4 regions of the Parasynechococcus sp. genome follow, and region 4 is predicted to be linked to each of the others. Evidence: predicted binding sites of a transcription regulator. Region 4 holds the regulator's gene; each other region holds the start of a gene.
The links. Region 4 encodes NtcA, which controls nitrogen genes in cyanobacteria. Its sites were predicted from a motif close to GTANCNNNNGNTAC; they were not measured.

Region 1 (7,698 bases), on a different contig from region 4:
CCGGACGATCGTGGTTATCCCAGATCACCGGGGGCAGGCCATCCTCATCGCAGAGGGCATTGGAGAGTTCGCGTCGGGTCATCTGCATGTCGTCGACAAGGTTGTAGAGCCCCTGCAGACGACGCTGGAAGGCGAAATCCACACCACGGATGATGTCCATGAGATGCACCCAGGCATTGATGTGATTGCCGTTCTTGGGAACCTGCCGTCCGGAGGCACGACGGATGTAATCCGCGATGTTCTTGCCCGGGCCGTAGATCCCGCCGAGACGCAGAACGCTGGCCTGCACCGAGGAGGAGTTCAACGTGAGAACTGTGGACTCGGCATCCGCCAGCAGGGCGTTGGTGGGGTTGCTGAGATCGGGGGGTGTGAGCTCGTTGACCACCTGTCCAGCTTTGTCGCCGTAGACACCGGCGCTGCTGAGGTAGGTCACATGCAGTGACTGCTTGCCGGAACGCTGCTGGATCGCTTGAACCAGGGCGGGAATCGCCTCGCCGTAGACCGCCTTGTACTGATCTTCCTCGTAGGTCGACGTTGTGGGTGCCATGGCGATCAACAGGCCATCGAGCTGGTCGAGGAAGCTGGTGTCGGCGGATGGATCCCCGGCCTTGAAGATGCGGGGATGGTCGACCACGGCGCAGAGCTCGCCCAGGCGATCAGGGCTTGTGGTGGTGCCGGTGACCTCGATGCCGTTGTTGCGCATGTGCAGAGCGACAGCACTGCCCACATACCCACAACCGATAATTCCGAAACGTCCCGCCATGCCCTGGTCAAACACCTTTCACACAACGTAACGAGTCAACCTGCCGAATGGTGTATCAACGCCGTCAGGACCGACAGCTCAAAGCAGAACCGTGAACAACCAGGCGATCAGCGCGATCAGCAGACCTGCTCCGACGATGGCGCCGGTGACGATGAAAGCGCCGGCGGCGAAGCCGACGCGGGTCATGGTGCGCGGGAACAGGAGGTAAAGCGTGAGACCCAGGGCCAGCGGCCACATGGGGGGCAGCAGGACACACACACCGGCCAGAACGGTGAGCTTGGTGCGCAGCTGCTTCTGCTGCTCCTCGTTCTGCAGTCGCTCAGACTCCTCTCGCTCCAGCTCGAGACGTTCCTCATCACTGAGCCAACGGCCGTGATGGCGGGCGACATGAAGGTCGCGCTCGAGTTGCTGAGGCGTGGTGGTCTCGGACATGACTCCAGAGTATGCACATTTCATCGGCAGGCCTGTGCGCTCAGGCAACAGCAGACGTGTGCTGGGGTCATGCCGACCTGCTTGCTTGCGGAGAGGGGAACTCCCCCGGATGGGATCAGCTTCAGCGGATGCCTACGAAAAAACATCCCCCGATCGGGGGATGTTGCATGAACCCGTTCGAACGAACGGGGTCAGCGCTTCGGCTCAGCCTTGCGCACGGTGATGCCGCGTCCCATCCATTCAACGTTCTGCAGATCGTCGATCGCGGAGGTTTCGTCCGCCTCATTCGCCAGGTCGACGAAGGCGAAGCCACGCTTGCGGCCGGTCTCACGGTCCAGGGGCATGGAGCACTTGCTCACTTCGCCGTACTGGGTGAACAGATGGATGAGGTCCTCTCTCTCAGCGTCCCAGGAGAGATTTCCAATGAAGATCGTCAAAAAATTCGGCCAGAAAGGCGGTCCGTACCACCCTCTCACATGGTGGTGTCCGACCGTGACCACGGAGGCAGGCACGCCACCCCAAGACTGGATCGGCGGCAGCCATCACGGCAATGCGCCTTAACACCGATTGTCTTTGTCGCCTGGAACACCAACACTGTGTGCATCGAGATCGGAGGAGCCATGACGGCCGACACTCCACCTGAGCACATCCCAGAAGCAGCCTGACTTTCCGGCCCCTGCTCCAACAGTTTCCACCCATGCGTGGGCCTTTCGTCTGCGACGACACAGCTGTGCGTCCGACCAGTCGACCATCCTCTGCACCGCCCAAGACCAAGGTGCCCTGAAGGATGCCGGCCCAACCTCTGGACTCCCTGGCCCCAGGCGCCATCAAGCCAGACGCTTCGACCGTTTCTTCAGTCCATTTGCTTGAGGTTCCAACACCCTTGAAGCATCACTGATTAGGTCGATTGCTATGCACAAACGAGCGAGATAGGCCGTCCTTCCCATCCGGGAGGGGCGGCCTTCCCCTTTGAGACGGGCCCGATCAGATCCGCAAAGCACCAGGCGGAGCGGACGTTTCGCTGCCTGACGAGCCGTGACCGGGGGCGACCCGTCGGACAAACCGGACAGACTTATACCAGATCACAGCCGCAACAGCGCGAAGACACGCCAGGTACGCGCGAACCCGAAACATAGTGTTACGGTTCGGCCGCTCTGTGCCCTCCGCGGATGTTCACGCTCGACAAAGCTCGCCAGATCTTCCCGGACACGTTGACCGCGGATGCCGTTCCGGCGATCACGGCGCGCTTCAAGCTGCTGAGCGCGGAAGACCAGCTGGCTCTGATCTGGTTTGCCTATCTGGAGATGGGGCAGACCATCACGGTGGCGGCCCCCGGCGCAGCCCGCATGGCTCTGGCTCGACCGACGCTGGACGAGATCCTGGCGATGAGCTTCGACGAGCAGACCAAGGTGATGTGTGACCTGGCCGCCAAGATCAACAGCCCGATTTCGGCTCGCTACGCCTACTGGTCGGTGAACGTGAAGCTCTGCTTCTGGTACGAACTGGGCGAATTCATGCGTCAGGGCAAGGTGGCGCCGATCCCTCAGGGATACAGGCTGTCTGCCAACGCCAATTCCGTGCTGGAGGCCGTCAAGAAAGTGGAGCAGGGCCAGCAGATCACGTTGCTTCGCAACTTCGTGGTCGACATGGGCTATGACCCTGACGTGAACGACAGCGATGTGGTGACCGAGCCGATCGTGGCTCCCACCCCGGAGGATCAGCGCGAGGAGATCTTCATTCCCGGGGTGCTGAACCAGACCATCCTGAGTTACATGCAGCTGCTCAACGCCAACGACTTCGATCAGCTGATCAATCTTTTCCTGGATGACGGCGCGCTGCAGCCCCCGTTCCAGCGTCCGATCGTCGGACGCGACGCCATCCTCAAGTTCTTCAAGCGGGATTGCCAGAACCTGAAGCTGATGCCTCAGGGCGGATACGGCGAGCCGACCGAGGGCGGCTTCAACCAGATCAAGGTCACCGGCAAGGTGCAGACGCCCTGGTTCGGACGCGAGGTGGGCATGAACGTGGCCTGGCGCTTCCTGCTGGATGAAAACGACAAGATCTATTTTGTGGCCATCGACCTGCTCGCCTCCCCGGCTGAATTGCTCAAACTGGGTGGTAAGTGAGTTGAACCGTCAGGGCCAGCAGGGTCTTGCCCTGGCTGGTCTGATCGGATCAGCCTGGCTGCTGACGCTGGCCTTCAGCCTGAACCTGTCGCTGGATCAGATCCCACCGCTGCTGCTCGGCGCGGTTGTCCTGGTCAGGGCGTTTCTGCACACGGGACTGTTCATCGTGGCCCACGACGCCATGCACAACAGCCTCGTTCCAAAACAGCCTGGGCTGAACCGCCTGATCGGCAGGGTCTGCCTGTTTCTTTACGCCGGCCTGTCCTACAGGCTCTGCTGCCGGAACCACCGACACCATCATCAGGCACCTGAATCCGATCGGGATCCTGACTATCAACGCTCCACCAATGACGGCATCTTCAGTTGGTATGTCCACTTCATGGGCAACTATCTGAGCTGGAAACAATTGCTGAACCTGAGTGGCTTCTGGTTCGTTCTCTTCAACCTGACGCGCCACCATCAGACCGATCATGCACTGCCATTACTGCTGTTCTGCGTTCTGCCACTGATCATCAGTTCATGTCAGTTGTTTCTGGTGGGAACCTGGATGCCACACCGGAGAGGAGTGACGTCACAACCGGGCATTACCTCTCGCAGCCTGGCGCTCAATCCTGTCTTGTCTTTCGCAGCCTGTTACCACTTTGGCTATCATCGTGAACATCATGATTCGCCATCCACACCCTGGTTTCAGCTGCCACTGCTTCGGGATCATCATCGCTCTTGATCGACCCTGATCACACCTGATTCCCCCTCACCACAATCTTTTTCATGTCGGCAACAGACTGGACACTCGAAGAACAAACCGTTGCCCGACATGCCTTTGAGCTCGGCAAGCATCGTTCGATCACTGCCTTGATCAACACATTGCAGGAGCAATCAAGCCAGCTTGATTCAGCAGAATCCGTTTGGAAATTACACGACTATCTCAGTACTGAACGTTATCAATACGAAGGACGTTCTGAATTTGAGGAAGGCAACGTGCTGTTCGTACTGGCCGACATGATCAAACAGAAGCTGATCGCCATGGATGATCTCCAGGGACTGGATCAGAAGAAGGTGAGCAAAATCAAGGCGATGTCGATGTTCTGAGCGGCTGATCCCAGTCGCTCGAGGCACGCCGTCTCCAACTTCGGCGTTCCGCTGCCTCGAGGCAATGCGCCTTAACACCGATTGTCTTTGTCGCCTGGAACACCAACACTGTGTGCATCGAGATCGGAGGAGCCATGACGGCCGACACTCCACCTGAGCACATCCCAGAAGCAGCCTGACTTTCCGGCCCCTGCTCCAACAGTTTCCACCCATGCGTGGGCCTTTCGTCTGCGACGACACAGCTGTGCGTCCGACCAGTCGACCATCCTCTGCACCGCCCAAGACCAAGGTGCCCTGAAGGATGCCGGCCCAACCTCTGGACTCCCTGGCCCCAGGCGCCATCAAGCCAGACGCTTCGACCGTTTCTTCAGTCCATTTGCTTGAGGTTCCAACACCCTTGAAGCATCACTGATTAGGTCGATTGCTATGCACAAACGAGCGAGATAGGCCGTCCTTCCCATCCGGGAGGGGCGGCCTTCCCCTTGGGAACGATCTTGAGAGTTCGGTATCAACCTGAACGACCATCCAACCGCCCAAAGTCTTATAAAAGGGTCGTAGCAACAGCTACACACGTTCACTTCGCAATCGCTGCGAAGCGCAGTTCGACTCAGGCCATGGAACGGGGACCTGAGCTTGCTTCGAGGAACTCATCATGTCCGCTCTGCTTTATCGCGGTGCCGAGTACAACCAGCAGGTTTCTGCTGATGCCTCCGCACCGGTTCAACTCACCTATCGCCGCAGCAGCTATCTGAGCAACAGAGCTGCCGGTGGCAACCCAGCCACCCCTCTCACCTACCGCGGCAACACCTACGTCCGTGGCGTGTCCTACGAGGAGATGGCTGCCAACTGGTGCTGATTGCCCAGACCCAAACCTTGCAAACCGGGCCGACATCGGCCCGGTTTTTTTGTGCACTTCCGGCTTCATGCCAAGGGGTTTTCAGGCTTCAATTCGAAAGAAGGGCTGTTGATTGCAACTGTTCACACGAGCTTGCGGGCATCGTGAAGAGAGATGAACACGAAACATGAGCGGATTGAGTGGAACCAAGGCTGACGATTTCATCAACGCCGCCCGCGCCCGCGGGGAAGCGGCCGTGAAGGACAAACAACCAAGACTCACCCGGCTGGAAACGGCGTTCCGCCATGCGGCACTGAAACGGCGGTCCCAGGATGAGCGCCGGCGTGCGGGCCGCATGAGTAGAACCGCTGAGTGACCTTTGCGGTGGGCCGACCATAGTGATGTTGACCCAAGGCTCCGAGGCCCCCGCGAGACAACTCATCAGTCACATCGCAGAGCTGCAGTCGCGGTTAGCTCACCCGCATCACTGGACGGAAGGAGAAAACATCAAAAACGCCGAAAAGCTCCGGCAGCTGGAGTTCGAGCTGAGGCGGCGTCAGGCCATGGGGGAAGAGAATCCCATCGAGACGTACGGCATCAAATAACAGATCGAGCCGAACGCGAATCAGGTCTGATGGAGCTGCAAGAGCAGCTTCGCCGCCAGGATTCTGGAAAGACGCCGCTTGACCAGCAGGTCGCAGATCCAGTCGAACAGGGGAGGCGCATCCTCCACCGTGGCGAGTCGCTGTTCGAGCTGCTTCAGTTCCTGGCGCCCCTGGCAACCCCGCAGTGCATCAATCAGGGTGTCCTCGGTCGGCTTGACAGACATCGGTGTCATGACCATGTCGATCCTGTTGCTCCTTCTTGATTGCTAAGTCATTGAGGGCCTGTCTGTCATCAATCCGTCAGAACATCAGAAGCGGAGGCAACACAACTTGCCTGTGTAAGCCAACAAACATCCAGCAAGCAAGGTTGTCCCCAGATGGGGATTGGGCCTCAGGACTCAGCCGGAGTAGACAGAACCAGTTCGAGGCAATGCCATGAAACTCGACTTGGCTCAGGCACAACCGATGGGAAGCCTGATTGTTGAGGGAACCCACCAACCCTTCCATGCTCTGGCCTGTGCACTGCGGCCAAGCACGATCCGGATCGCACGGCCGAGAAGCGACAAGTGAGCAACAACGGCCAACGCTTGGTGTGAGTGCTGCCGTGAAGTCGTCCCTGGAGATCCGAGCCTTTCAGGACACGGACCTCAACTTCATCACCCAACTGGCGCGTCAGGAAGATTTCGCTCCCGGTGTTGGCGACATCGCGATCTACGCCAACACGGGAAACCAGGGTGTGTGGCTGGCATGGCAGAACGACGAGCCCGTGGGCTGCATCGCCGCCGTGAAATACAACCCTGATTACGGCTTCATCGGTCTCTTCGTGGTTCACCCGGACCATCGCGGCCGTGGTGTCGGCAAGCGATTGTGGGAACACGCACTGACGTCTCTCGCTGATGTGACGTGCATCGGGCTGGAAGCCGCACCGACGATGGTGGAGTTCTACCAGCGTGAAGGGTTCCGAAGGGATTCCATCACCACGCGGCGGCAACATCTGTGCCTGGAGGAGTCATCGACCCATCCGAGCAGCCGGTTGCTGCATCGCAACGACATCACGGTTGTTCCACTCGGGAACATCTCGATCGATGCCGTTCAGGCCTATGACGAACGCCATGAAATCAGCCCGAGACCTCACTTCCTGGAACAGTGGCTGAATCACCGGGCAGGGGATGTGTTCGTGGCCATGGATGCAACGCAGCAATGCCATGGCTACGTGCGCATCCGCCCATGCCTGCTGCCCATCGGGCAGGGCTGGCGCATCGGCCCTCTGCTGGCGGAAGAACCGGGCATCGCATCCCTGTTGCTGAGCAATGCCATGGACCGGCACAAGGGCATCATCCTCATCGACACCCCAGGCCATAACCGATCCGCCCGAACCGTGGCGGGCGCCAAGGGGTTCCGGCGGATGGGAGCCACCCATCGCATGTACAGGGGCAGCCTGGACAACGGCCATGATCAGAACATCTACGGTCTGGCATGCCTGGAGCTGGGCTGAACGGCAAGGCGACGCCGGCGGGCCTGGTGAAGCGAGAGAAACAGGCTGCGTGGATCGCAGTAGCGATCCGGCATGGCCTGATGCAGACGATTCAGACGACGCCAGCAGACGCTCTTGCAGGCTTCGCTTTCCTTCACTCCATCGGCCACGAGATAGTCCATGGCACGGATGTAAACAGCTTCGGTTTCACAGAGCTCAGCAATGGTCGGTTCATGGGTGAATGTGATAGCCGTCATGAGCTCCGTGGGGTTGATTGTGTTGCATTAACGCGTCTCCGTTCCAACGGGATCTACCCCCATCTGGGGTGAATCAATGGCTCAGATCTGAACCATTCCGCAACGCATTCCCTTCAG
Region 2 (7,698 bases), on a different contig from region 4:
GGGCAGTCCGCTCATGCGGCACCTCCCAGAGCCAGGCTGAGGCTGATCAGCAGGAAGCCCCCACCGATCAGGGCCGCCAGCAGTCGTCCACCCGTGCGCAGGGCGGAGCTGTTGGTTGGGCTCAACCAGCCGAGGCTGCGGTGGGCGGCCTCGGCGCCATGCAGGAGATGCAGCGCCAGCACCAGCGCCGCAGCGGCGTAAACCACGGCATTCAGCGGTTGCTGCAGCACGGAACTCAGCACCGCCCCCTCCTGCCCGGCTGCCGGTCGCGGCCAGCGCAGCTGATTGAGATGCACCACCAGAAACGCCAGCGTGAGCAGGCCGGCGATCCCTTTGCTGCGACTGGCCAGTGCGGCCAGGGGGGCATCGCGGCGGCTGCTGAGCTGGGCACTGTTGCCGGCCCGGCGGTTGGAGATGGCTTTGCTGATCGTGAGACTCACATGCAGGCCGGCGATCCCGGCCAGCCCGATCTCAAATGGCCTCAGCCAGGGACTGGTGTGCAGGGCGGTGGCGTAGGCCTCGAACCGCTCAGGCGCCAGCACCGCAGGGATCAGTCCGCCCAGGTGCACCAGCGTGAACAGCACCAGCAGCAAGCCACTCAGGGCAGCTCCGGTGCGGACGACAGCGGAGGGCAGCGCGATCATTCAGGACCTGTCGGTCAACGCCGCAACACATCATGGTGGAACGGAGTTGTCATGGTGAGGCTGCGTTGATCCCGTGAAGGACGTGCCCGTTGTGCCGCGTCGGCGTCGCCTCTGGATGGCCCTCGCCGCCCTGGCGTTCGCGTTGACGCTGCAGATCGGCTTCTGGCGTGCCGCCGCGACGCCGGAACCCGCACCACCGGCCGTGGACTGGGGAAGACCAGTGGCACCAGCGGCTTCGCCACCGCTGCGTCAGCCAACGCTGCCTCCGCTGCAGCTGGGTGCCTACATCACCAATGTCAACGACATTGATCTGCTCAATGACCAGTTCTCCATCGAGCTGCTGCTCTGGACCATCTGGCAGGGGGATCCGGATCAGAACCCCAGCGATCAGCTGCGCATCCTCAACGGCGTCTACAACGGCGACACCCAGCGGTTCGAGCGCATCCGCCGCGATCAGATCAACGGCAGCAGCTGGAGTCTCTACACCGTGCGCTCGCCGGTGGTGAAGCGTTGGCGGCTGCAGCGTTACCCCTTCGATGACCAGCTGCTGCATGTGCAGATCGGTCTGGAGGATCCGTTGCAGCCGGTCAACCTGGACGTGGTGCCCACCGATCCCAGCACGGTCAGCCCCGGGCTGATCTTGCCGGGCTGGATTCTCAAGCCCCCCAACGGCTATGCCTCCAGCATCAGCCTGATGAGTGATCTGGGCAGGCCCATGGCCGAGGTAGGGGCCGTTCGGCGTCAGCCCACGGTGTCCTTTGATCTGCCGATCCAGCGCCGCAGCCTGCTGTTCGTGGCGCCGGATTTTCTGGGCTACATGCTGGCCGTCGGCCTCTGCTGCATGAGCCTGCTGATCACCCGCAGCCGGGACGATCTGATCCTGGCGGCCGTGGTCTCCGCCGGAGGCAACTATGTGTTCATCGCTGGCCAGTTGCCGGTGACGGCGATGACCGGATTCATCGGCACGCTGCAGCTGATCATCTTTCTGGGAATCCTGTACGTGGTGGCGGCGGATGAATTGATCGACAACCAGCTCAGCCTGGTGAATGCCCGCTTTGCGCGGGTGTTGAAGGTGTTCCTGCTGCCCAGTTACGTGGGGATGACCCTGCTGGGAATCTGGTGGATCATTCCATGACCTCCGCAGCATCTCCTCAGCCCCGCCCCCCCGAGGTGGCCAATGGCTTCTGGACGCTGTTGACCTCGGCGATCACCATCGTGATCGTGCTGGTGGGCACGCTGCAGATTGAGCCGCGTCTGAGTGAGCGGCGCCTCAGGATTGATGAGCGTTACATCCTCACCTCCGAGGAGGTGGCGGCGCTGCCGCCTGAGACGCTGGCGGTGGTGCTGGATCGCTCGCCGGGTCAGGACCAGACCGGTTTCAGGTACCGGCTTCTGCAGCTGGTGCTGGAGCGCAGTGGTCGCCCCTTCGCTCTCGGGCTCAGCGAGCAGATCCAAAGCCAGGATGAAGCTGTCGCAGCCCTCCAGCAGGGGGCTGGGTCCTCACGCAATCCCTTCGCCATCAGCGTTGGTGTGTACGGGGCCGGGCTGGAGCTGAACCGGCGCCTGCGGGAGATTCCCATCCCCGTGACCGGCGGAATTCTTGGCCTGAGAGTCGGATGGAGCCACCGAAGCCAGCACGAACGGCTGGCTTCGGTGGGTTCCGTTGAAGACCTGCGCAGCGTTGTGCTGCTGCAGGGGCTGGGCTGGAGTGATGTGGAGATCTTCGATGCATCCGGGCTGCGCACCTTCACCGCCCGATCCGAGGATCTGTTCCGTCTTGTGGACAACCGCCGCGTGCAGCTGTTTCCGCGCGGCATTGATGAACTCGAGCGTGAAGCGACGATCGTGGCTTCCACCGCTGCGGGCACCGACCTCGATCCGAATCTGCTGATCACCTATCCCTTCGCCGGTTTCTTCTATGTCAGCCCTGACAATCAGTCGCTGGCGGATGCGATTCAGCTCGGTTTTGAGCGGGCGATCGCGGATGGTTCTTATCAGCAGTTGCTGGAGGAGCTGATCCTCACCCCTTGGCTGCGTCGCCATCTCGCCCTGGCGGACCGTCGCGTGATTGCCCTCCCCAATCCAGTGGCAGCGGATGTTCTGGCTGATGTGGATCCTCGCCACTGGATCGTTCCCTGGACTGATCTGCTGCAGGGGCGGATTCGCACTGGGGCTCAGTTCTGCACGGAGCAACGCCTGCAGGTGCTCTGCCCCTGACAGCTGTTGCTGGAGCAGCGAGAGGGTGTGTATCCGCCTGAACGACACAGCGGTTGACGTTTCCCTTATAAAGGTCTTGTAGCAACAGCTACCAACAACGTTCACCTCACTCCTGTGAGGCGCAGATCAACCAGGCCAAGGAACGGGGACCTGGATTTCTGAGGAACCACAGATGACCCTGACCTATCGCGGCCAGAAGTACGACCAGCAGACCGTTGCTGTCGCTCCTAACAAGCCTGCTCTGAAGTATCGCGGCGTTTCCTACGCCAAGTGATCAAGGGCTAATCACAGCGCACCCCCTGCCTTTGGTAGGGGGTTTTTTATGGCAGAAGCAGGAAAGGTCTGCGCGATTGGGACGCGGGCGCATAAGTACAAATACTTATTAGAAATGCATATGGCCGGATGGTCTCTGTTGAAACAGAAGGATGAATCAGGGCTGCTAAGGATGCCAAATAATCATCTTATTTCTTGCAAGCGGGATGGCGACTTCTATCGTTATCGCCTTCCTGTTGCTGATGAGTTTTTATGTTATTTATGCCGCGGTCAGAAGGCAGTACGTCATCAGAAAAAGGCAGCGGCGGTTGTTCCGCAGCAATCTTTATCAATGGCGTAAAGAGATGAAGGACAGTGTCCATTATCGCAAATATCGAGACAGAGGATAGGCAAGAGACTCAAGCAGTAAAGGGTTGATGGCTGGCACCTTCCTTCAGCGGCGAAAGGTCAAGGCAGCAACGATCGATGGCGTGTGTGCCGACAGCTGGAAAGAAGAAGCATTGAAGGCATTGGCTGTGTCCTCAAATCACAGCAGGGTTCTGAAGGAAATCCGTTGAGCTTCCTTCATCTGGAGCGTGTTGGTCCATAATCATTTCGGAAGAACTGCGTGAAGGTGGACTTCCAGACTGGGCTCGCTGAGGTTGACGGTGCTGGACACACCGTCGACTGAGAGCCCTCATGGGAGAACCCTCCCAGCGAGGTCAGTGACGTTCTGGACGTCTTTTCATGGAAGTGTTGGGTGGATCGGTGCAGTGGATCTGAGGCTTGCTCCTCATCGTCTTCTTTTGGTAGAGCCCCTGAAAAGCACCATCATCAAGGTTCGGATGCAATGGCTTTCGATTGATTGTTTGGATGGGTCATGCTTAAAGCTGTTATTTGGCTGGTTGATTGTGAGGCACTTGCCTCAGGCAGGTCTTCTATCACCGTTCTTATTCCGGACGAATCAGGGCACATCACCCGATCGGGGGATTGATGCAAAGCCTGCATTCCCCCACTTGGTGGGATCAGCGCGTCCACGGGCACGGGCTGGCATATCGCCGCAGCTCGGCGTGGCCGCTGGCGACCATTGACTGCTGGACGTTCGCCCCGTTGATGAACAGCTCGGCCACGGTCCTGCCATATCGGTCAGTCGTAATGCGGCGAATGCCCACCTTCTGGCTCATGAGCATTCCGTTGAGGTGATACTTCGCCGCCATGGCTGGAGCTGGCTTGGCGTTCTCCCCCTTCAGCTCTGGGGTGTCGATGCAAGCCAGCCTGACCTTTTCGCCTGTGGTCGTGGTGCAGGTATCGCCGTCGTAGCAGCTCTTGATGGTGACGGTGGGTAGGGCCGCGACGGGAGCTGAAGCCCCCAGCAGCATCACGGACATAAGTCCGATCGCAGTGGATCGAAAGCGCATCAGAACAGCTCCCTGTTTCAGATGTATCCATAACAACTGACGAACTCGCGTAGATTGTAAAGACTTTATTCGTATTTTCCATGCGCTACCTAATCCAGTGGACTTGCCCCGATGCAGGTTCATCGCCGGAACTGAACCAAGGCTTTAAGGACTACCTCACAGGTGGGAAAGCCATGGACGAGTTCGAAGGTTTCAAAATTCTGGCTCGCTTGATCATGCCGCAAAACGGCACCGGCGCTTTTATCGCAGAGGCTGAAAGCCTTGCCCACGTCTATAAACACACTGGGCCTTGGACCCGAGCTTTCAAGATTTCGGTGCAAATAACACCCGGACTTTCTGATGAAGAATGGGTGCAATCAGAGACAGACCTTTTTGGTTGATTCAAGGTTAAGGATAAGGATTTGTTCAGATACACACCCCCCAAAAAAAATGGGGGGTAAGTATGGTTCCTGTTTTTTGTGGTCTAGTCGGCACCCATCTGTAGGTCCGTACCACCACCCACTGCGCATTTGCGGTCGCTGAGTCGGGCTTGAACTGAACGACCTCCTGCTGATCTTCAATTCGCCAGCCATCTCTCGTCGCCGGGCTTCTACGGGGGGTCATGCGTAGCAAGATCCTTGCTCGGCAGATCAATTAGCGGTCATTGCGGTCGCTGTTCCAACCCTTCGGATCAAGGCGTTTCAAGAGACTTTCTTGCCTTCTACGAAACTGCTCCCTTCCTGTCAGCACAGGCCAACGCTCAAGCCGCAAAGCTCTACGGAATGATCTGAGGCAGCGACGCATACGGGACATACGAATGTTCTACACAGACCACTGAGCGAAATGTGACCTCACAGGACAAAGCCACATGAGCGAATCCGTCGGCGTCAACCCTTGCTCCCATCTGGTTAGAGCCTCACCCCCAGGTGCCAACCCACAAGCCTGTCCGCGCTTCTTGGGTCAGCAGCGGGGTCATCCAGTCCGTCATCAGCTCAGCCACAGCAGGCGTTCCTAGGTCTTAGGTACCGCCAGACAGCCACCGCTTGAAGGTGTCAGGGTCATTAGCTCTCAATGCAGTGACCAGCTCTCCAAGCAGGAGCAAGGCAATACGGGTTTCTTGGGGCATGGGACAGACGTAGCTGTCTGAAGTATTCCCCGCTCGGCTCAGGCGCCGAAGTTGTAGAGCAATTCCTTCCATTTTTGCAAATGAATTCCAATGGATTGCGAGAATCTCAAGTAGCGCAAGCCAAGCAGGACATTTTCTTTTAGCCATCTCAGTGAATCTCACCAAGTACAAAGCGATCAGAATGAGACAGCTTGGAGTGACAAAGGCAATCCATGGACTACAGCGGTCGCGAGGCCCAAAACAAGCTGTGAAAAATTCCCAAAAAAGGGCGACTTAGGCATTGATCGACCTTCCTAACACATGTAGATTAAATAGCCGAGAGACAGCGGACGTTGAAAGCTGGATATGCACCACCACTCATTCTATTGGCTATAGCCGCTTGTTTTTACATGGCCGACGTCAACAAGAGCTTCACAACAGACAAGTCATCCTCAAAGATTCAAAAAAACAAGACATCACTGATCAAAAAAGACTGGAACAAAATCAATCAATGCATCGCGCGTTCTGCCAAGCAACTAAATGATGAAGCGATGAAAACATATCGACTGATTAATTGGGACACAATCACCCCCGAGCAGAGCGAAGAGCGCCGAAAGCTATTATCAGAATTAAACGTTGAAAAGCTTGATCGAGACAAAGAGTGCAGAGAAAAGGGGTCCTTCTAAAGCCTGTACATCGTTATGCGCTTATGCCAAGCAACCCTGATCGCAAGGCGACGAAGCGTGCGACATGATTGCAAACCAAATCGACGGATTCCGAGAAGTTATCTTCACGAAAATGTGCTCAGAATCAATCAAGGTATTTACACCTTCCTGTCTGCAGTACATAGTGGGTGAACCCAATGAAATAGACTAAGGATCATGAGCGGCCTGATTGCATTTTCTACAGGCATGTGTGCCATCGCACTGGGTTCAATTGCTTTGTCATTGAGACCCATAGCCGAGTCAGCCCGCAGTTTCAATTACTGCGTAGAGGAACGAATTTCATACTGGACAAAGCAAGACGATGAACAAGTAGAGCGACCCTGGACACGATCAAACCAGGTCGCCTTTTGCAATGGCAAAGTTTACAAGCTTCGCATCACCAATCTCAATTCCAATAAAACCAAGGAGTAGAGAATTGCTGGACTGTCCCAATCGGCCGTTTCGGCATCGACAGTCATAATGATAGCCGATCACTCATCATCAGCATTCAGCTTCTCGAGCCAATCGATCTTTCGTGATTGCATGAAAACCTTTGCCGTATCTATCATCCCGCATTCTGAAATAGCCAACCTTTCTTTCGATCGCTTCAAATTCAGAGACCTCTTCGGCATAAATCGCATTCGAACGCTTCAGGCATTTCTCACTGAAAAGCAGGGTTTGATCATCTAATTGATTTGGAACTACAACGTCAGAGGTGCTATCAGCAGGAGCAACACCCGGCTCACTGAGTCTAGGTTCTCTGGCCTCCCCCATCAAAAAGAATGCTGCAGCAGCCAAAAGCAATAACGGGACTAAAAACGGAGATTTCAGGCCCACAGTCGCTGGGCAGCCACGCACTTGTTCCAAGTATGCAGGGGCCCCTGCTTTGTCCTTGCGGGTCTTGTATTGCTTTCAGCTTCTCTGCTGTGGCATCAGACTTCCCCAGGTCTTCCACTCCGCCCACAGGCCATCGCTTGAAGGTGTCAGGGTCATTAGCTCTCAATGCAGTGAGCAGCTCACCCACTAGTACCAGTGCAATAAGGGTTTCTTGGGTCATGGGCTAGACGTGACTGCCTTAAGTGTTCCCCCGTGGACGGAGTGGAGAGATACTATTCCTGTTGTCGTTGTTACTAATTCTCTAACTCTTGCCTGTTTCTTCTTTGAAGGTACAGTCCATCTAGATGCAAAGGAACGAGATGAAAACATTGCAGAGAATCTCTAACGTTGTTGCCTTCCCTGCCTTCTTCTTAGGTTCTGTCTCGGTCAGCATCTATCTCACCATCAACCTGTTCTTGAAGTTTGGTTGGTTGCTCTGCTTCTCCTTTGTCGCCTTTCTTTCCATAACTACGCTGCTCTATTGCGGTAAAAGAGCTGACACT
Region 3 (7,698 bases), 330 kb from region 4:
CCAACGCGGCCCATGGCCTGGGAATCGCTGGCAATGATCGAGAAGGCACCCAGGTCGTGAAGGATGTCTTCGGCGGCAATCGTTTCGCGGCGGATGCGTGATTCGGCAAAGGCCACGTCCTCAGGGATCTTCGGATCCAGGTGGTGACACACCATCAGCATGTCGAGGTGCTCCTCGAGCGTGTTGCGGGTGTAGGGCCGGGTGGGGTTGGTGCTGCTGGGCAGCACGTTCGCTTCACCGCAGATCTTGATGATGTCGGGGGCATGACCACCGCCGGCACCTTCTGTATGGAACGTGTGGATGGTGCGACCCTTGATCGCGGCGATCGTGTCCTCAACGAAGCCCGCTTCGTTGAGGGTGTCGGTGTGGATGCAGACCTGCACATCCATCCGGTCCGCGACCGACAGACAGGCATCGATCGCTGCCGGTGTCGTGCCCCAGTCCTCATGCAGCTTGAGCCCGCAGGCCCCTGCCAGCACCTGCTCTTCCAGGGCCTCAGGTGTGCTGGCGTTGCCTTTGCCGAAGAAGCCCAGATTCACCGGCAGGCCTTCAGCGGCCTGCAGCATGCTGGCGATGTGGAAGGCGCCGGGGGTGCAGGTGGTGGCGTTGGTGCCGGTGGCTGGTCCGGTTCCGCCACCCATCAGGGTCGTCACACCACTGGCCAGGGCGGTTTCGATCTGCTGCGGGCAGATGAAGTGGATGTGGGTGTCGATGCCACCGGCGGTGAGGATGTGGCCCTCGCCGGCGATCGCTTCGGTGCCCGGTCCCACGATGATCGTCACCCCCTCCTGAGTGTCAGGGTTGCCGGCTTTGCCGATGCCCACGATCCGGCCGTCCTTCAGGCCCACGTCAGCCTTGACGATGCCCCACCAGTCGAGGATCAGGGCGTTGGTGATCACCGTGTCCACGGCGCCACCTGCCCGTGGGATCTGGGACTGGCCCATGCCGTCGCGGATGACTTTGCCGCCCCCGAATTTCACCTCATCGCCATAGACGGTGTAGTCCTTCTCGACTTCGAGGATCAGATCGGTGTCGGCGAGGCGGACCCGGTCGCCTGTGGTTGGTCCGTAGGTCTCGGCGTAGGTCTTGCGGGAGATGCGGAAAGGCATGGATCAGGCGTCAAGGGGTCCGTTGATCTGGCCGTTGAAGCCGACCACACGCCGTGCGCCGGCGAAGGGAATCAGGTTCACGTCCCGGCTGTCGCCGGGCTCGAACCGGATCGCTGTGCCGGCGGGGATGTCGAGCCGTTGCCCGCGAGCGGCGATCCGGTCGAACTGCAGAGCGGCGTTGGCTTCAGCGAAGTGGAAGTGGGAGCCCACCTGCACGGGGCGGTCGCCGCTGTTGGCGACGCTGATGGTGGTCACAGGGCGACCGGCGTTGAGTTCGATTTCGCCGGGTTCCGGAAGCAGTTCGCCGGGAATCAGGGGTGGCATCAGGGACGTCCTCAGCGAATGGGGTCGTGCAGGGTGACGAGCTTGGTGCCATCGGGGAAGACCGCCTCGATCTGCACTTCATGCACCAGCTCCGCGACACCGTCCATCACCTGATCACGGCTCAGCCAGGTGGTGCCCTCCTGCATCAGTTCCGCAACGCTTTTGCCGTCACGGGCGCCTTCCAGAACCAGGAAGCTCAGCCAGGCCGTCGCCTCAGGGTGATTGAGCTTGAGGCCGCGGTTGAGCCGTCGCTCAGCCAGCAGGGCCGCGGTCACGATCAGGAGCTTGTCCTTTTCCTGAGGACTGAGATGCATGGGAAGACTCGGTCATGGTCAGTGTGTCTCCGCAATGGCCTCAGCAGTGTTCTCCTTGAACATCAAGCTCTGCAACGGCTGGTCCTGCAAGGGCTGTTCTTGTAAAGGCCAGACCCGCGGGATGCGGGGAAGGGCGAGACCCCGCAATGCCCGTGTCCGAGCCCAGATGCGGCTGAACCAGAAGCGGGCATCCCGGCTCGAAGGACCGATGTAGCGGGCAACAAGCCCTTGATCCAGCGTGCTGCAGCGCATCGTGCCGATCAGGCCATGCCGGTCGTCCCGTGCATCCTTCAGCAGCATGGAGATCGCTTCGGGACTGAGCGGCTTGGGTGCCGCCCACACCAGGGACCCGAACACCGGTGCACCGGCCAGTCCGTGGCAGTCCGTCAGGCTCGATCCACCGAGCTCCAGCCGATCCACCAGCTCCCAGCGCGGTGATTCGGCTCCATGGCGCTGAATCTCCAGGCATGAGCGCCAGCATCCCTGATTCAGCCGTTCCTCCGCGGCGGTCCGCCCCAGCCGCACGATCTCCGCACTGAGAAATGAGGCGTTCTCCGGCAGGCACACCCTCAACGATTGGTGAAACAGTGCATCGGCGTACAGCACCATTTCCTGAGGCAGCCATTCCAGATCGCTGTTGTCATCCAGGGTGCAGGTCACGCCCTGCCTGGACCAGGCTCCATCGGGATTCAGGCGGCTGCGGCCGACAGAGCCATAGACCTTCTGAGCAGCCACGCTGGTGATCAGGCTGCGGCTTTCAGCTTTCAGGTTCAAGTCGATGCTGAGCTGATCGCCGCCCACCAGGCCACCGGCGGTGTGAAGAAGGGGCAGCTCGCAGCGGCCGTCGTCCCCCGCCTCCGCCCGCAGCAGTTTGAACGGAGCACGGCAGCCACCCTGGTGACGGGTTCTGCCGCCGTCATTGGTTGTGAACTGCAGCCTGCAGTGGCCGTGCCAGGGCTCGAGTCGTTGCATGGTTGCCACGCTCCATGGCTGCTCTCGACATCTCTGTAGCAATCCATACCAAGCCATCCGCTGCTGCTGGGCAGGCTCCCAACCAATCGGGATGGGATGGGTGATGGAATCGGTGCTTGTGCTGGAGCAGCGCCTCGCTCCCAATTCCTTGAAGCCAGATCTGCGATTGCCCCTGACGGCTGATGAAAGAACGGTGCTGCGAGGTCGTCGCCGCACGGTCTGCGGCCGGGAGGTGCTGCTGCAGTTGCCGCGGGACCAATCGCTCCAGCCCGGAGATCAACTCTGTGATGCTGATGGAATCACGCGGGTGGAGGTGACAGCGGCACCCGAGGCGTTGCTGCGCGTGCAGGCCGCGACTCCACTGGAGTTGATGCAGGCCGTCTATCACCTGGGCAATCGCCATGTTGCCCTCGAGCTTCATCAGCAGGAGCTGTTCTTGCTGGATGATTCCGTCCTCGCCGATCTGCTGAAGAGCCGAGGTCTCAAACTGAGTCGGTGCGTCCGGTCGTTCGCTCCGGAGGCGGGTGCTTATGGAGTGCATCAGCACGGATGACATCGCTTGCCCTGCTTCAGCTGGTGAGTCCGGCTTTACCGGTCGGAGGATTCAGTTATTCCGAGGGCCTGGAAGTGCAGATTCAGGCCGGCATGCTCGCGGACGAAAGGGCTCTCGAGGGCTGGCTGGAGGCAGAGCTGACCAGGGGCTCCCTGCGGCTGGAGGCAGCGTCGCTGGTGACTCTCGCCGATGACTGCTCGGCCTGGGTTCGGCGTGGGGATGCTGCGGCGCGCCAGCGTCTGTTGAATCTGGACGGCTGGCTCCTGGCGACGCGTGATGCCGCCGAGCTGCGCGCGCAGCATCGTCAGATGGGCCAGTCCTTGCTGCTGTTGTTGGCAGAGATGGGCCATTCCCTGCCGGCTCCTTTATCTCTGGCCTGGCCGGCGTCATGGGCCTGGGCCGCGAGGGCTTTGAAGCTGTCAGACAGAGAAATGGTGCAGGGTTACCTCTACAGCTGGGTAGCCAATCAGCTCAGTGCAGCGGTCAGGCTGTTGCCGTTGGGTCCGTCCCGGGCCCAGGTGCTGCAGCAAAGAGCGCTTCCCTTGATCGCCGATCAGGCTGAGCAGCTGCTTGATCGTGATCCTCGGACGTTGTGGAGTGGTGGTGTCGGTGTCGGGCAGGCGCAGCTCGCCCATGCTGAGCTCTATTCACGCCTGTTTCGAAGCTGATGAGCAGCAAGCTGCGTTTAGGAGTCGCCGGCCCGGTTGGCTCAGGAAAGACAGCGCTGGTGGAAGCGTTGTGCCGCCGCCTGCGTGATCAGCTTCAGCTCGCTGTCGTTACCAACGACATCTACACCCAGGAGGATGCCCAGTTCCTGACGCGGGCTGGTGCTCTGGAGCCTGAACGGATCCGAGGCGTTGAGACCGGCGGTTGCCCGCACACGGCGATCCGAGAGGACTGCTCGATCAACCGGGCTGCAGTGGCGGAGCTTGAGGCTCAGTTTCCGGGTCTTGATCTTGTGCTGGTGGAAAGCGGTGGTGACAACCTCGCCGCCAGTTTCAGTCCGGAACTGGTCGATCTCTGTATCTATGTCATCGATGTGGCTGCTGGAGACAAAATTCCACGGAAGGGAGGGCCTGGTATCACCCGTTCGGACCTTTTGGTGATCAACAAAATCGATCTGGCATCCATGGTGGGTGCAGATCTTGTGGTCATGGAGCATGACACCAAGCGGATGCGTGGTGAGCGCCCCTGGTGTTTCACAAACCTTCAAACCGGAGAAGGCCTCGAGAGCGTGGAGGCATTTGTGTTGCAACAGCTACCGAATTAAGTCAACGAATCGCGGCAATTCCCAAAATGTTATTGTCGATACAAAGCGGGTCCAAGTCGGTTCATACGGTCCCATGGTCGCCCTCATGGCGGTCTCATCCACCGTGTGTCTTTGCTTTATGAATTCAACGTTTACGAAGCGTCTGCTCGCTGCATTCGCGGCCACGACAGTGGGAGTCACGATGACCGCCTGTGGCGGTGGCAGCGATGATTCCGCTGGTGGTGGTAGCGACTTTGATGGTGAAATCAAGGTTGGCATCCTTCATTCCCTTAGCGGAACGATGGCGATCTCCGAAACGACTCTGAAAGAAGTCGAGGAGATGGCGATCAAGGAAATCAATGAAGCCGGCGGTGTCAAGGTCGACGGCAAGAGCTACAAGATCACCTACACCTCTGAAGATGGTGCCTCGGATTGGCCCACCTTCGCAGAGAAGTCTCAGAAGCTGATCGACGCCGACAAGGTTGCCGTTGTGTTCGGCGGCTGGACATCGGCTAGTCGGAAAGCAATGCTTCCGGTTTATGAAGCCAAGGATCATTTCCTCTTCTACCCGATTCAGTACGAAGGCCAGGAGTGCTCCAAGAACATCTTCTACACCGGCGCTGTTCCGAACCAGCAAGCTGAGCCTGCAGTTGATTGGCTGTTTGAGCAGTTCGCCGACAAGTACGGCAAGAAGGTCTACCTGGTCGGTTCTGACTACGTTTATCCCAGAACTGCTAACACCATCATCAAAGAGCAGGTCAAGAGCCTGGGTGGTGAGACGGTCGGTGAGGACTACATCCCTCTCGGCAACACCGAGGTGGCGCCTATCATCGCCAAGATCAAGAAAGAGTTCCCTGATGGTGGAATCATCATCAACACTCTGAATGGCGATTCCAACGTTGCCCTGTTCAAGCAGTTCAAGGCAGCAGGAATCACTCCTGACAAGTACCCGATCATGTCCTTCTCCATCGCTGAGGAGGAGATCCGTCAGATTGGACCTGAGTATGTGGGCGGCACCTACGCAGCCTGGAACTACTTCATGTCCCTCGGGACTGAAGCCTCCAACACCTTCAACGCAGCATTCCTTGCTGAGTACGGTGACGAGCGTGTGACGAACGATCCTATGGAGTCGGCCTACAACATGGTTTACCTCTGGAAGGCTGCTGTTGAGAAGGCCGGCACGTATGAGGATCTTGATGCAGTGCGGAACGCACTGATCGGCATCAAGCTTGATGCTCCTCAGGGTCCGATTGAGATGTATCCCAACCACCACATCTCGCAGACTGTGCGGATTGGTGAAGCCAAGGAGAATGGCCAATTCGAGATTCTCTGGGATAGCAAGACTCCCGTTCCTCCCATTACCTGGAACCAGTACGTTCCTGAGACCAAGGGTTACAAGTGCGACTGGACGCTTGATCGTCCTGACGCCGGAAAGTTCAAGATGTGATCGTTACGTCTGAACTCATTTGAATAGTGGGCCACAATAAACTTGTGGCCCCTTTTTTTTACCCCATGTACTGATGGAATTAATTTTTTCACAGCTCCTTGATGGGCTCAGCATCGGGTCAGTACTGCTTCTCGCAGCGACGGGCCTGGCCATCGTTTTTGGTTTGATGGGAGTGATTAATCTCGCTCATGGCGAGTTGATGATGGTTGGAGCTTATGTGACTTTTGTCACACAAAATATGTTCAAGCCACTCGGCGAAGGCATTTTCCAACTTTATTATCTTTTTGCGCTCGTTTTTGCCTTCATCATCACTGGCCTCGTCGGAGTTCTTCTGGAAAGAACATTAATACGACAGTTATATGGACGACCTCTTGAAACATTGCTCGCTACGTGGGGTGTCAGCCTCGTTCTGATTCAATTCATTCGTAGTGTTTCAACAAGCATGGTTGTAGGGATATTAGTTGCCATCATCCTTGGTTATTGCTTTCAGCGTTTCTCACCTACAAAACTCAAGAGCGCTTCGTTTTATCCCTATCTTTCAGGACTCGTTTGGGTTGTGGCATCAGTGATTGGTTTCATTTCAATCACTGCGATGTCAGCTTCTAAACCACTGTCTAAAGCCTGGTTCGGGCCTCGAAATATTGATGTGACGGCCCCGAAATGGTTGCAAGGAAGCTGGGGTTCGATTGCGGGGATTGAGTTGCCGGGTATTCGAATCTTCATCATTATCCTCTCTGCTCTGCTGCTTGGTTTTGTGGCATGGTTTCTTACAAAGAGTGTCTGGGGATTACGCATCCGTGCCGTGACTCAAAACCGTCAGATGAGCAATTGCCTGGGTATTCCCACTGACAGCGTCGATAGCATCACCTTTGGCATTGGATCTGGCCTGGCTGGTGTGGCTGGGAGTGCGATTACCTTGCTTGGCTCCGTGGGTCCCAATCTCGGTGCTGCCTATATCGTTTCCTGCTTCATGGTCATTGTTCTGGGAGGGGTGGGAAATCTTGTCGGTACTGTGATTGCTTCGATGATGCTTGGAATCATTCAATCCATCATTGGATCCGGCGCCATTCTGATTGCTTTCCCAGACATACCAGCTGCTCCTGCTGCTGTCATTGAGTTCTTCGCAACAACGAGTATGTCCTATGTGTTGATCTTTATCTTTATTATTTCGTTCCTTCAATTTAAGCCAACTGGGATGTTCCCCCAGAAGGGCCGATCCGTCGAATCCTGATCTTTGCATTTTCATTTTCCATGAAAATTTTCAAAAAGCTGCTTCCTTGGCTTCTTCTAGCCTTCGCATTCTTTGTTCTACCGACGATTCTTTCACAGTTCCGCCTCAATCTTTTTGGAAGGTATTTTTCTCTAGCTATCATTGCTTTAGGCATTGATCTTATCTGGGGATACACCGGACTTCTCAGCCTGGGTCAAGGTATCTTTTTTGCCTTGGGTGGTTATGCCATAGCCATGCATCTTCTGTTGGTGACCAATAATGATTTCACCACGGGAGCCAATGGGCTACCAAAGTTCTTCGAGAATTACGGTGTTGATAATCTCCCATTTTTCTGGCAACCATTCTGGTCCTTCCCTTGGACACTGATCGCTATTTGGTTGATTCCTGCGGTGGTTGCTGGTCTTGTTGGATATCTGATTTTTAGAAACCGCATCAAGGGTGTTTATTTTTCCATTATCACCCAAGCATCCTTGATGGTTTTTTACCATTTCTTCAATGG
Region 4 (7,698 bases):
AGGGACGTCTGCGACTGGCGATCGGGAACACCTGGACTGGACTTGAGCGTCTGTGGCGCCTGAGCCTGCGGTGGCATTCCCCGAACTGCTCCCAACGACTGCTGCTGCAACGCCAGCAGCTGCCACGACCGTTCCAGGAGGACTTTCTGGCGGCTTCGGAGCAACACGATGTGGCTCACGATCTGCTGTTGGCCATCAGCAAGCAGGAATCACGCTTCTCCCCTGGAGTGAGCTCCGTCGCCGGGGCGCGGGGCGTGATGCAGCTGATGCCCGCCACGGCCGAGGAGCTCGCAGGCCGGAACCTGAGCGATGCCGACCTCGCCGATCCCAGCCTGAACATCCGCCTCGGCGCGCAGTACCTGCGTCAGCTGATGGAGCGATGGCAAGGCGATCCGATGCTGGTGGTCGCCAGCTACAACGCAGGTCCCGGCGCCGTCAGTGACTGGCAACCACAGACCCTGGCTCAAGACCCGGAGCTCTGGGTGGAACGGATTCCATACCCTGAGACCCGGTACTACACCAAAAAGGTTCTGGACAATCTGCTCGGGTACCTAGAGCGGGACCGCCGCTTCTGTGAGGAGCGTGCCGGCCGGATTGGGCAGGGCACAACCGAGCCCGATCCCCGAGAGCAGAACAGCCGTGAAGCCGATGATGGTGAGCAGGGGCGGCGGAACGATGCCGATCCTGATCAGATCCAGCCGCGCGAGCAGAACGGCTGAAGCCAGGATCATCACGTCGGTCAGACGGTGCAGCCGCATCACGTACAGCCCCAGCACGATCACCATCAGCAGCGTGACCACGAGGCTGATCACGCGGCTGGACGCCATCAGCATCGACACCTGACGCATCAGCAGATCAGGGATCGTGAAGACGACCACCACGGCGATGACCTGAATCAGCTGGATCAGCCAGAACACACTCACGCTGATCGACTGGTTCTGGGCGTAGATGCTCTGATTGACGGTCCAGTGGTTGCCCATCACCAGCGCCACAAGGAAGAGCCCCCCCAGCAGTGGAGCCCGGAAGGGCAGCGTGAACAGGCTCAGGATCGGCATGGCCAAACGCTAGCCACAGCCTTCGGAGAGCCCTGTCAGAGTGCACCTGAACGGAGTCCGTCATGTCTGCCAGCCCACCACCAGCCAGCCTGGGAGCGTTCCAGAAAGGCCTGCTGCTGGCGGTGGCCTTCGCGCTCGCGCTGGCCCTCCTTGTTCTGCGCGGTGGTCTCCAGAGCGAATCCCCGATGGAGCAGTTGGCACGGCGTTCTCTGGATCCTGATGTCGCGCTCAGCAATGGCCAGCCGACGCTGATCGAGTTCTATGCCGACTGGTGCCAGGCCTGCCGGGAGATGGCTCCAGCGATGCTGAGCCTGGAGCAATCCACGCGGGATCGCCTCGACGTGGTGCTGGTGAATGTCGACAATCCCCGTTGGCTCGATCTGGTGGACCGGTACGAGGTCAACGGCATCCCCCAGCTGAACCTCTTCGCAGCGGACGGTCAGCCTCGTGGTCGTTCCATCGGCGTGCGGACACCCCAGGAACTCCAGGCGCTTGGTGACGCCCTGATCAACGACACCCCCGTTCCAGCACTTCAGGGAATCGGAAGCACGAGCACCCTTGAGGATCTGGCCAGCACCGACAGAACCGGACCCCGCAGCCACGGTTGACGGGCATGGCCGGGCCATCACCGTCATGATCACAGGACCGAGCTGCTGAACAGCACGCCATGGAGCGTTTCCGAGTCGATCTGATCGCCGCCACGCCGAATCCGCAGCAATGCATCTATGCCGCGATGCATCAGGACTACAGCGAGGGTTTTGTGGCCGCTGATCGGGACAGCTGGCCTGACGAACAACGGGCTGGCGAGATCTGCATCAAACGGCTGCTTGCCGGGGAACGGGGCCATTTCGGTCCGCTCGAACATGCTCAGATCGTTCTGAACGTGGGCTGGTTTCCGCATTCGGTGATGCAACAGGCCCGGACGCATCGGGTGGGCGTCAGTTTCGATGTGCAGTCGATGCGATACACCGGCGAGCGCATCTGCCGGGCTGCGGACGGCGAACTGCCCCTGGAGGAGGTCTTCTACCTGCGACCGGTCGGGGAGTACAGCGACCGACAGGGGAAGAAATACCTCTACAGCCAGGCGGAGCGTGAACTTGATCTCAACCACTGCCAGCAATCAGCCGAGCGTTACAGGGATCTGCTGCGTGCCGGATTTGCGGAGGAACATGCCCGCGGCATCCTTCCCTTCGACTACCGCCAGCATTTCATCGTGAGCTTCAGCCTGAGGGCTTTCCTTCACTTCATGGATCTGCGGGCGAAGCTCGATGCTCAGCTGGAGATCCGCAGACTCTGCGACCTGATGTGGCCGCATCTGGTGGACTGGGCTCCGCAGTTCGCCGAGTGGTACGAGAAGAGCCGGCTGCACAGAGCGCGTCTGGCTCCCTAGATGCGGGCCAGGGTGACACGCTCCGGCTGATGCTGATATTTACCCTGCCGATCGCTGTAGGTCGTGTCGCAGGGGTCCCCCTCAAAGAACAGCAGCTGACAGATGCCTTCATTGGCATAAATACGGCAGTCAGCACCGGAGCTGTTGCTGAACTCAAGCGTCAGATGCCCTTCCCAGCTCGCTTCAGCGGGCGTTGTGTTGACGATGATGCCCAGCCGCGCATAGGTGCTCTTGCCGAGACAGATCACCGTGATGTTGGCGGGCACCCGAAGCTTCTCCAGGGCGACACCGAGGCCGTAGGAATGCGCTGGAAGGATGAAGTAGCCACCGTCCTCGTCCTCATGCAGAGGCGTGGGCTCCAGATTGGCGGGATTGAACCGCTTGGGGTTCATCACCGTTCCGGGCACATGCCGGAAGATCATGAACTCCTGCGGGGAGAGGCGAAGGTCGTAGCCGTAGGAGGAACATCCGAAGCTCAGAACCGGTCGCAGACGTTGCTCCGGATCAAGATGGCGCACCAGACCTGCCTGGAAGGGCTCGAGCATCCCCTTCTGAGCCTGCTCGGTGATCCAGCGATCGTTCTTGAGCATCAGAAACCTCTGCGCAGTTCGGTGACCTGATCCGCCATGGCCATGACGCTGGAAGGAATCGCCGGCCCAGTGATGATCACATCCATGGAGCCTGGACGCTGCTGCAGGCTCGACAGAAGCTCATCTTCCTTCAGGTAGCCGAGCGCTGCCGCGAGACCGACTTCATCCAGCACCAGTTGATCAAGGTCGCCTTCAGCGAGATGGCGCCGGCAGGCCTGCCAGACGGCATCGACGGCATCGGAACCACCAGGCTGATCGGGCTCCGCAAGACACGCCGGAATATCCGGACGCAGCCAGGTGAGCCCGCCGCAGAGCAGCACACAGCCCTCCGGCCCCTGCTTCACCCCCCCCTTGAGGAACTGGGCGATCAGGACGCGGCTGCCGAGCCCTGCCGCCCGCATCGCCTGGCTGAGAACACTGGAAAAACTGCCCCGATAGGAGGCCGTATGCACCTGCAGCTGGCCCTCCGGAGCCACCAGATGCAGCGGCGCGGATGCGGGAAGCGGCGGAAGCGGACGCAGACCGGCCCTCTCCAGCGCATGGCGATCCCCGGTCAGGGCTCCAGAGGATCGATGGCTGGTGGTCAGGCTTGCGGTCATCGCGTCGGGTGTCACCAGGGATACACCCTGCAGACCTCGAATGTAGCGGCGCGATGCGACTCCACAAGGCCATTGACACTACGGATGGTGTGCTGTGAAATCAGGTTCATGGTGGATCCCTCCGAGACCCGAGCCGACGGGCGTCGTCCAGATGCCCTTCGGCCGTTTGAAGTGAGCTGGGATCCGATGGGGTTCGCTCTCAGTTCATTGATCGTGCGCACCGGACGCACTGCTGTTCTGTGCAGCGTCTGCCTCGAAGAGACGGTGCCGCGCTGGCGGAAGGGGAACGGACTGGGCTGGATCAGCGCTGAATACCGGCTCCTGCCCGGCTCCACACCTCAGAGGCAGTCGCGGGAACTGCTCAAGCTCTCCGGCCGCACCCAGGAGATTCAGCGATTGATCGGCCGCAGCCTGCGCGCCGCGGTGGACCTGGAAGCTCTCGGAGAACGCAGCCTGCTGATCGATTGTGATGTGATCCAGGCGGATGCCGGCACCCGAACCGCGTCGGTCACCGGGGCCTGGATGGCTCTGCAGCTGGCCTGTGACCGTCTGATCGCCCAGGGGATCCTGGAACGCCAGCCGATCCGGAGCCAGGTGGCAGCGGTGTCCGTCGGACTCCTGGAGGGCAGGCCGCTGCTGGATCTGGATTACAGCGAAGACAGCCGAGCTGACGTTGATCTGAATGTGGTGGCCTCAGGCGACGGGAGTCTCCTGGAGATCCAGGGCACGGCCGAAGGAGCTCCGTTCAGCCGCGGACAGCTGAACGTCCTGCTGGATCTGGCGCAGCCCGGGCTTGACGCCCTTCTGGCCGCCCAGAGCCATGCCCTGAGCAGCCGCAGCTGATTGCGTAATAACGGCTACACAGCTGAACAGGGTCGATCCTTAACTTTTAATCAGTCGAAACGGATTGTTGGGAACCAGCAGTGGGTTCAGCCGTTACGTCGCCGTTTCGGCCCATGCGCCCCAGGACCAGCCGGTCAGCTCATCCCGCTCGCTGCTTGATGTCATCAGAGATCTGGACGGCGCCAGCACGGAACTTGTCGAACGAAACAAGACCATCTTCTTTCCAGGTGATCCCGCCGAGCGGGTTTACCTGATCCGGCGCGGTGCCGTGCGGCTTTCCAGGGTCTATGAGTCGGGCGAAGAGATCACCGTCGCTCTGCTTCGTGAGAACAGCCTGTTCGGGGTGCTGTCGCTGCTCACAGGCCACCGTTCCGATCGCTTCTATCACGCTGTCGCCTTCACCCGGGTGGAGATGGTGACGGCACCGGCCGGCTCAGTCCGTGCCGCGATCGAGGCCGACACCGCAGTCGGGCTCAGGCTGCTTCAGGGTCTCTCCAGCAGGATTCTGCAGACCGAAACAATGATCGAGACCCTCACGCACCGGGACATGTCCTCCCGCCTGGTGAGTTTTCTGCTGGTGCTCTGTCGGGACTTCGGCGTGCCGGACCAACTGGGCATCACCATCGACCTCCGCCTCTCCCATCAGGCCATCGCCGAGGCGATCGGCTCCACGCGGGTCACGATCACCCGACTGCTGGGAGACTTGCGTCAATCCGGTCTCGTTCAGATTGACCGCAAGAAGATCACGGTTCTGGATCCGATTGCTCTGGCCAAGCGGTTCAGCTGAGAGTCGGCCCCACTGGGAGGTGACGCCGTGAGCGGATGGCTGCTGATCATCGCGCTGCTGGTGCTCGGCGGCGTGCTTTCAGCTCTGGGCGACAGGTTGGGCAGCCGTGTCGGCAAGGCACGCCTCAGCCTGTTCAACATGCGACCCCGACGGACGGCGGTGCTGATCACGGTGCTCACCGGCAGCCTGATCAGTGCGCTGTCCCTCGGTCTGATGCTGCTGGTCAGCCGTCAGTTGCGGGTTGGGCTGTTTGAGCTCGACGGACTGCAACAGAAACTTCAGGACAGCCGCCGCCAGCTGCAGCAGAACAGAGGTGCCCTGGAGTCAGCCGAGGAAGAACGTCGTCAGGCCATTGCCCAGACGCAACGCATCGATGCCGAGCTGTCGACGGCCAAGCAGCGGGCAGCGACACTTCGTGAGGAGCTGGAGCCTCTGCAGCAGCAGCGCGTCCGGCTGGAGGCCGAGCAGCAGCGCCTCAGCCGCGACATTCAGCAGCGGGACAGGGACATCAAGGCCCGGGACGCAGACATCCGCCGCACCGAGGAGGAACTCAAGCGGGTTCGGGCCAGCATCCAAGCCGGTGAGGCGGAACTCAAGGAGCTGGAGCGCAACCTGATCGCCCTGCGCCGCGGTTCCGTGGTTCTCAGCAGCGGAGAGGCTCTGGCCACAGCCACCATCCGACTGGAGAGTGCAGGACAGGCGAAGACGGTGATCGACCGTTTGCTGCAGGACGCGAATCTCACGGCCTACCAGCAGGTCCGACCCGGTGAGACCCCCGACCGACAGATCCTCCTGGTTCCCCGGAACGATGTGCAGCGTCTGCGGACGATCATCAGCAAGCCGGGCACATGGGTGGTTTCGATCCGCTCTGCCACCAACGTGCTGCGCGGAGAGACCATCGTCTATGCCTTTCCTGACGTCCGACCGAACCGGCGCATCAGTCGCAGCGGCGAAGTCCTGGCGTCGGCAACCCTCCCGGACCAGGATCGATCACCGGAGATGGTCCGCCGCCGCCTGAACCTTCTGCTCGCCTCTGCGTTCGCCGAGGTTCAGCGTCGTGGCTCCCTCGTGGAAGGACTCCAGTTCGACGGGACGGTCTTCGCTCAGCTCGGCCTGGCTCTGGTGGACCGCCCCGAAGGAGAGGGGGATCTGACCCTTGAGGTGATCGCCGAGAGCGACAGCGACAGTGGCGATCCGGTGCTGGTGGCGTTTCGGGTCAGCCCATGAGCCGACTGGCCGGTGTTGATCCCGGGAGAAGCAAATGCGGCCTCGTGCTTGTGGACACCGAATCCCTCCAGGTGCTCAGCGGGGCTGTCGTGATCTGCGAGCAGGTTCTGGACCGGCTGAGCGACTGGCAGGTCGCCGGAGGACTGGACGGGATCGTGCTGGGTGACGGCACCGGCAGTGCGGCATGGCTGCCGAAGCTGCGGTCCCTCGCTCCTGTTCAGCAGGTGAATGAATACGGCACCACCCTGCGGGCCCGCCGTCGCTACTGGGAGCTGTGGCCTCCCAGGGGGTGGCAGCGGCTGATTCCCCGCGGCCTGCTGATCCCACCCGAGGAGCTTGATGCGATCGCCGCCCTTGTGATGGTGGAGGACAGCCTGGGAACACCGTGCCGTTGGTCGGGTGCGAAACAGCGCCTCAGAAGCGGGCCCGAACGGTGAAGGTGTAATCACCGCCGGGTTCAAGTCGATAATCCGAGCGCACCAGGAATCGACGCAGAGCGTCCTGGATCAGAGCCCGCCCCAGGGAGGGCTCCACGGTCAGGTCACCGCAATCAAACGCCCAGCGGAACTGCCACTGAAAGCCCCCGGCCGCCACCTCCCCCTCAACGCACTGCTCGCTGAAGCACTGGCGCAACACCCGGAGGTGGGCCGTGGTGGCGGGGAGTGCTGTCATCCGCCGCTGGCAAGACTCTGCGGCCGGTAGGCATTGATCCAGTTGCCGGCCCGTTCCATGCCCTGGCGCTGAATGCGTCCCAGACCATCAAGAACGGCATCCAGCACAGCATCCACACAAGGTTCCTCGACCTTGCTGAAAGCACCGAGCACATGCGACACGGTTCTGGCCCGTCGCTCATCGGGAGTGTCCGCAGGGGCACCGATTCCGATCCTCAGCCGAGGGAACTCCTGCCCGCCGAGATGCTGAATCGTGCTGCGCAGGCCGTTGTGACCGCCTGCACTGCCCTGAGCACGCAGTCGCAGGCGACCCAGAGGGAGGTCCATGTCATCCACCAGAACCAGCAGCTGATCCGCTGTCAGTCCGAACCAATCGAGCGCAGCTCTGATCGATCGACCGCTGTCGTTCATGTAGGTCTGGGGCATCAGCAGGCGCAAGCGCGCCTCGCCATGACCGACCTCGCTGGCCAGGCCGTGCAACTTGCTCTGCTGACGGAACTGAACACCCTCCCGGGAGGCCAACCGCTCCAGAACCA

Region 1: the regulator NtcA is predicted to act here: its motif matches at 4,965-4,978, upstream of ACJ0G7_RS09850 (DUF4278 domain-containing protein).
Region 2: the regulator NtcA is predicted to act here: its motif matches at 2,940-2,953, upstream of ACJ0G7_RS00260 (DUF4278 domain-containing protein).
Region 3: the regulator NtcA is predicted to act here: its motif matches at 2,755-2,768, upstream of ACJ0G7_RS07445 (urease accessory protein UreD).

Annotation. Positions count from the first base shown of each region.
Region 1 covers NZ_JBJLJL010000010.1:5,077-12,774, reverse strand. Annotated here, with positions in the region: gene ACJ0G7_RS09880 (SDR family oxidoreductase) at 1-763, opposite strand, end outside; gene ACJ0G7_RS09875 (hypothetical protein) at 842-1,195, opposite strand; gene ACJ0G7_RS09870 (RNA-binding protein) at 1,387-1,632, opposite strand; gene ACJ0G7_RS09865 (orange carotenoid-binding protein) at 2,365-3,321, shown strand; gene ACJ0G7_RS09860 (fatty acid desaturase) at 3,242-4,045, shown strand; gene ACJ0G7_RS09855 (hypothetical protein) at 4,090-4,410, shown strand; gene ACJ0G7_RS09850 (DUF4278 domain-containing protein) at 5,063-5,266, shown strand; gene ACJ0G7_RS09845 (hypothetical protein) at 5,433-5,621, shown strand; gene ACJ0G7_RS09840 (hypothetical protein) at 5,871-6,089, opposite strand; gene ACJ0G7_RS09835 (GNAT family N-acetyltransferase) at 6,455-7,345, shown strand; gene ACJ0G7_RS09830 (DUF3136 domain-containing protein) at 7,315-7,581, opposite strand; gene ACJ0G7_RS09825 (LuxR C-terminal-related transcriptional regulator) at 7,663-7,698, opposite strand, start outside.
Region 2 covers NZ_JBJLJL010000001.1:44,934-52,631, reverse strand. Annotated here, with positions in the region: gene ACJ0G7_RS00280 (fumarate reductase/succinate dehydrogenase flavoprotein subunit) at 1-15, opposite strand, end outside; gene ACJ0G7_RS00275 (succinate dehydrogenase cytochrome b subunit) at 12-644, opposite strand; gene ACJ0G7_RS00270 (hypothetical protein) at 718-1,779, shown strand; gene ACJ0G7_RS00265 (hypothetical protein) at 1,776-2,861, shown strand; gene ACJ0G7_RS00260 (DUF4278 domain-containing protein) at 3,034-3,135, shown strand; gene ACJ0G7_RS00255 (hypothetical protein) at 3,341-3,523, shown strand; gene ACJ0G7_RS00250 (thermonuclease family protein) at 4,139-4,501, opposite strand; gene ACJ0G7_RS00245 (DUF3303 domain-containing protein) at 4,612-4,911, shown strand; gene ACJ0G7_RS00240 (hypothetical protein) at 6,026-6,301, shown strand; gene ACJ0G7_RS00235 (hypothetical protein) at 6,821-7,186, opposite strand.
Region 3 covers NZ_JBJLJL010000008.1:559,139-566,836, forward strand. Annotated here, with positions in the region: gene ureC (urease subunit alpha) at 1-1,109, opposite strand, end outside; gene ACJ0G7_RS07435 (urease subunit beta) at 1,113-1,433, opposite strand; gene ACJ0G7_RS07440 (urease subunit gamma) at 1,445-1,747, opposite strand; gene ACJ0G7_RS07445 (urease accessory protein UreD) at 1,766-2,719, opposite strand; gene ureE (urease accessory protein UreE) at 2,823-3,272, shown strand; gene ACJ0G7_RS07455 (urease accessory protein UreF) at 3,269-3,940, shown strand; gene ureG (urease accessory protein UreG) at 3,940-4,542, shown strand; gene urtA (urea ABC transporter substrate-binding protein) at 4,661-5,968, shown strand; gene urtB (urea ABC transporter permease subunit UrtB) at 6,042-7,199, shown strand; gene urtC (urea ABC transporter permease subunit UrtC) at 7,220-7,698, shown strand, end outside.
Region 4 covers NZ_JBJLJL010000008.1:233,012-240,709, forward strand. Annotated here, with positions in the region: partial or broken gene ACJ0G7_RS05790 (transglycosylase SLT domain-containing protein) at 1-416, shown strand, start outside; gene ACJ0G7_RS05795 (hypothetical protein) at 552-1,055, opposite strand; gene ACJ0G7_RS05800 (thioredoxin domain-containing protein) at 1,118-1,663, shown strand; gene thyX (FAD-dependent thymidylate synthase) at 1,723-2,445, shown strand; gene dcd (dCTP deaminase) at 2,442-3,035, opposite strand; gene ACJ0G7_RS05815 (cob(I)yrinic acid a,c-diamide adenosyltransferase) at 3,035-3,634, opposite strand; gene rph (ribonuclease PH) at 3,743-4,477, shown strand; gene ntcA (global nitrogen regulator NtcA) at 4,545-5,264, shown strand; gene ACJ0G7_RS05830 (DUF3084 domain-containing protein) at 5,292-6,491, shown strand; gene ACJ0G7_RS05835 (resolvase) at 6,488-6,928, shown strand; gene ACJ0G7_RS05840 (DUF3146 family protein) at 6,906-7,163, opposite strand; gene pth (aminoacyl-tRNA hydrolase) at 7,160-7,698, opposite strand, start outside.